Regions from separate parts of the Janthinobacterium sp. J1-1 genome, predicted to be linked through region 2. Evidence: predicted binding sites of a transcription regulator. Region 2 holds the regulator's gene; the other holds the start of a gene.
What was found. Region 2 encodes FliA, which starts transcription of late flagellar genes. Its sites were predicted from a motif close to CTAAAGTTTNNNNNNNNNNNGCCGNTA; they were not measured.

Region 1: Q8L25_RS16590 (flagellin) is a predicted target of FliA. The motif match lies at 1,061-1,087, and genes of this name have one in related genera.

The regions. Positions count from the first base shown of each region.
Region 1 covers NZ_CP132339.1:3,645,086-3,647,449, forward strand. Annotated here, with positions in the region: gene Q8L25_RS16590 (flagellin) at 1-998, opposite strand, end outside; gene Q8L25_RS16595 (tetratricopeptide repeat protein) at 1,218-2,364, opposite strand, start outside.
Region 2 covers NZ_CP132339.1:2,467,509-2,469,872, reverse strand. Annotated here, with positions in the region: gene motD (flagellar motor protein MotD) at 1-45, opposite strand, end outside; gene Q8L25_RS11200 (flagellar motor protein) at 62-808, opposite strand; gene Q8L25_RS11195 (RNA polymerase sigma factor FliA) at 790-1,521, opposite strand; gene Q8L25_RS11190 (antiactivator of flagellar biosynthesis FleN protein) at 1,562-2,364, opposite strand, start outside.

The sequences.
Region 1 (2,364 bases), 1.2 Mb from region 2:
GACAGATTGCTGTAGACTTTATCAAGACGGTTACCAGCAGCACCCAGTGCCGAACGCGAGGTGCCGACCGAGTCAATCGCCGCTTGCAGCTTGTCGATGGCAGCCGATGCCGTGGAGGCCGTAGTCAGTTCGGCACCTGGGGCGTTCGATGCGGCGCCGAAGGTATTGAAGTTGGCGGTAGCGGCCTTGATGGCGCCTTGCATCGAGGTCAGTTGCGCCGACAGGTCAAAGCTCATCGTTTCGCTGGTCGAAGCGCCGATCTGGAATTGCAGATTGGCCGAGAATTTGCCGTCATTGGCCGCGTTGCTGTTTTGTGCGGCGGTATTGTATGCAGCCGAGGCTGCGGCAGTTGCCCGGGCCAGTTTGTCGGCTTTGTCGGCGTTCAATTTATCGTTCGTTGCGGTGACTACGGCAGCTGCATTGGTCGCGTTTGGCGTGCCGTTGTTCAGGGTCACTGCTGCTGCCAACTTGGTACCAGCTGTGGCGGCAAGGTCGGCAGTGCCTGTAGTTGCGGTGGTAACAACCAGGCCATCAGCGGTAGCTTTGTTCAGCGCATCTTGCTTTTCGCCTGTCGTTGCTGCTTTGGACATCAGCTTGGCGCCAGCGAACGAAGTATTGCCCAGAACGTTGCTCAGTTCGTTGGTCAGCGTGTCGAATTCAGCTTGCATGGCTTTTTGATCGTCAGTGGTCGACGAACCGTCGGCAGCTTGGGTCGCCAGGTCTTTCATGCGTACCAGGATGTTGACGGTTTCGTTCAGCGCGCCGTCGGCAGTCTGGATCATCGAGGTCGCGTTTTGGGTGTTGCGCATGGCCATCGCCATACCGCTGGTTTGGGCTTTCAGGCGGGTTGCAATTTGCAGGCCGGCAGCGTCGTCCATTGCCGTGTTGATGCGGTAACCGGTGGACAGGCGCGTCATCGACGTCGACAGCGATTGTTGGGTTTTCGAGATCGAATTTTGTGCAGACAAGGCCGCTGCGTTAGTGTGAAGGCTCAGCATGAAAGATACTCCAGTTGTTTGGTTACGGTACGGAGCAGCATTTTTGCGCTCTCAATAGTACAAGACGACCATTGCTTCGAAAAAATTAAATTCTTAAAGGAAATTTTTTAAAATAATTTTCATTCGGTGCCTGTGTTTGCCGCGACTTTGCAGCTGGGGTAATCTTTATCTTAGGATCAACTGCAGACTTGATGGCGCTGATAATTGTGTCACTGATAATTATTTTTCAGCGTTTTCATTCTGCAATGCCTGCGCCAGCGGACCTTGAAAATGACTCGTAGCATCGGTTGTCAGGCCGAGCGCATGCTGTGCTCTGGCAAGATTTTCTTGCGCGTCAGCGAATTCCGGTTCGAGTTCCAGTGCATGTCTGTAACAGTCAACTGCTTCTTTGTAATTGTCCTTAGCCTGCCATTCGTTGCCAAGATTGTTCCACGCCTGAGCGTCGCCGGGAGCCAGTTGTACTGCCTGCAGCAGCGTTTGCAAAGCATCCTTGCCTTGAAGTTGCAGCGCAGTACCCAGCACGCTCCAGGCAAAACCTGATGCTGGATAACGTGTTACCAGCGCTTGCGCCGCTGTTTCCAGTTCCCCGTGGCGGCCAGCTTCAAACAGGGCAATCAGCTGTTCTTCCTCTGCGGAGCTTGGGGTATGGTCATCGTTGCCGGACAACTGGCGCACGCGTTGTTGCAGTGCCTGCATTTGTATGTTGTCATGTCCCTGTTCGATGGCAGCGGTGATGGCGGTCAATGCTTGCTGCAATTGCCCTGCTTTCAACAAACCGTTTGCGTAGGAGTAATGAAAGTGGCCTTCGGTGCTGGCAGACTGCAGTGCCTTGTCAAAATAAGGCAAGGCTGCCTCGTGGTAGCCCAACTGGCCGGCCAGCAAACCCATATTGTGGTTGGCAATGGCGTGGTCAGACTGCACATGTAGAATTGCCAGATACAGCGTTTCAGCTTCTTCCAGTCGGCCTGCCTGATGATGCTCGAGTGCCAGAGGCAAGGCAACGTCCACATTGACCTCATGTAAGGCCTTATGGCTGCGGGCGCGCCCGATCAAGGCGCTTTGCTCAGGTTCGGACTCAAAAGAAATCGGCGGCAGGCCGTTACACCAGCGCTGCCAGATGGTGCGCAGTGCATGATCGAGGCCGGCTGCGATCAGTGCCGGCTGCCCGATAGCGCTGTTGCTCAGGCGCGCACGCGCCTGTTTGCGTATCGCGGCCAGGTGTGCCACGTCGGCTGCGAGCCTGACACCTTTCTCAATGAAGTCTGTTTCATCGCTGGCAACGAAGTCGTGCAAGTCTGCTTGCGACATAATGGTGGCGCCCACCCGACATGGCAGGCTCGGGCCTGTCATGGTCAGGGTAGGCACG
Region 2 (2,364 bases):
CTGGTTGTCCGGCTCTTCGTCATACTTCCTGCGCGCGCGCCGCATCATGGTCAGTGCTCGCTCAGTGCTCGTGAAGCAGGCTGGCCACGCGCTCTTCGATGATGCGCGTATGGTCGCCGGTGGCGATGTCGTAGAACACGGCGGCCGTGATTTCATACTGCACCACGCGGCGCGAGACGATGGCCTTCAATTTGTTGGCCACCGGCAGGAACAGCAGGTTGGCCAGGCCGACGCCGTAGATGGTCGACACGAACGCCACCGCGATGCCGCCACCGAGTTTGCTCGGGTCGGTCAGGTTTTCCATCACGTGGATCAGGCCCAGCACGGCGCCGAGGATGCCGATGGTCGGCGAATAGCCGGCCGCCGATTCCCAGATTTTCACGGCCTGGCGTTCGGCCAGTTCATAGGCGGTGATTTCCACGTCGAGCAACTGGCGCAGCTTGTCGGGCGCGATGCCGTCGACGATCATGCGCAGGCCCTTGGCGTTGAAATGGTCGGCCGTGCTTTCCATCATGCGTTCCAGCGCCAGGGTGCCGTCGCGGCGCGCCGTCAGGCTCCACTGGCTGATGTCGCGGCCCAGCTCGGCACGCATGTCGACCGGCGGAAAAAATACCCAGCGCAGCATTTCCAGCCCGCGCACAAAAGTGCGCAAGCGGGTTTGCAGCAGCACCGCGCCGAAGGTGCCGATCACGACAATGGCAAAGGCGGCCGGCTGCAGCAAGGAGGCCATCTTGCCCCCTTCGAGCGCCTGGCCGACCAGCAGGCCCGCCAGCGCCAGCGCCAGCCCGATTACGCTGGACCAGTCCACGCCTGCTCCCTCAAGGTTGCGCGCAGGCGCGCGACGGCCTGGGTGTGCAGCTGCGACACGCGCGATTCGGACACGCCCATCACGGCGCCAATCTCCTTGAGATTGAGCTCTTCCTCGTAATACAGACTCATCAGTATTTTCTCGCGTGGCGGCAGCGCGTCGATGGCGTCGATCACGGACTGCCGGAAATCGGTATCGAGCAGCGAGCGCAGCGGGTCGCTGTCCTCGTCCACGCAATGGCGGTCGAGGAAGCTGTCATTGCCGTCCGGATCATGGAAGTCTTCATAATAGACCAGCTGGTGGCCACCGCCCTCGCCCAGCATTTCCTGGTAATCGACCAGCGATATCTTGAGCAGCTTGGCCACTTCCGATTCGGTCGGCGGATGGCCCAGGCGCTGCTGCAAGGTGCTCATCGCCTCTTCGATCTTGCGCATGTTCTGGCGCATGCTGCGCGGCAGCCAGTCGCTGGTGCGCAACTCGTCGAGCATGGCGCCGCGGATACGCAGCACGGCATACGTCTCGAACTGCGCGCCATGCGTCTCTTCATAGCGGGTGATGGCATCGAGCAGGCCGATCATGCCGGCCTGGATCAGGTCGTCGACCTCGACCGAAGGCGGCAACTTGGCCTTCATGTGGTGCGCCAGGCGCTTTACCAGCGGAATGTGTTCCGTCAGCAAATGATCCTTGTTCGACTTCCCTTTGACCGTGTACATAGGCTACTTATTATTATCTTGTGAGAATGCTGCAAAATCATCAGGCGCTGAAATGGTGTGGACTCCCCGTCTGGTACAAGGTGGTGCCCAGCACCGGCGCCGCCGAGCGGGCCAGCCGTTCGGCCAGTCCGCGAAACGCCACCGATGCGCCAGCCAGCGGAAACGCATCGATCACGCTGCGGCCCAGCCGCGCCGCCCGATGCAGGTATTCGTCGGCCGGAACCGAGCCCATCGACGTCAGCTTCACGGCCAGGTAGCGGCTTGCCGCTTGTGCCATATTATCGTATACCACTTTTGCTTCCGTTTCGGAAGCGCCGGTGACGAGAATGCCGAAAGGACGGCGGCCCAGTTCCTGGTTCAGGCGCTTGATCAGGCAGTAGGCGGCCTTGATCGAAGTGGCGCTGGTCGAGACCTGCACCACGATATCGGCGCTGGCCATCATCGGCACCGGGAAGCAGGCGCCGCCCTGCCCGGCCATGCTCATGTCGCCGTCGACCAGCACGATGCCAGCCTGGCGCGCCATCACTTCAAAGGTCTTGGCCAGGCGCCGCGCTTCGTCCTCGCTGGCGTAGCCGGGGCCATCCATCAGATGGTCGCGCGCGCCCAGGCTGGCCACGCCGAAGCCTTGCGGCACCTGGTGGATCACCTGGTTCAGGCCGCATTGCTGGCGCGCCACGTCGAGCAGGCTGGCGCCATGTGCCAGGCCCAGCCGGGAAGCGACGCCGTCGCCGCTGGTGCTGGCATCGAGCAGCAGCACCTCATTGCCGGCGTGCGCCAGCGAAGCGCCGAGGTTGACCAGCATCGCGCCCTTGTCGTCCTGCGGCGTGGCCGACAAAAACGTCA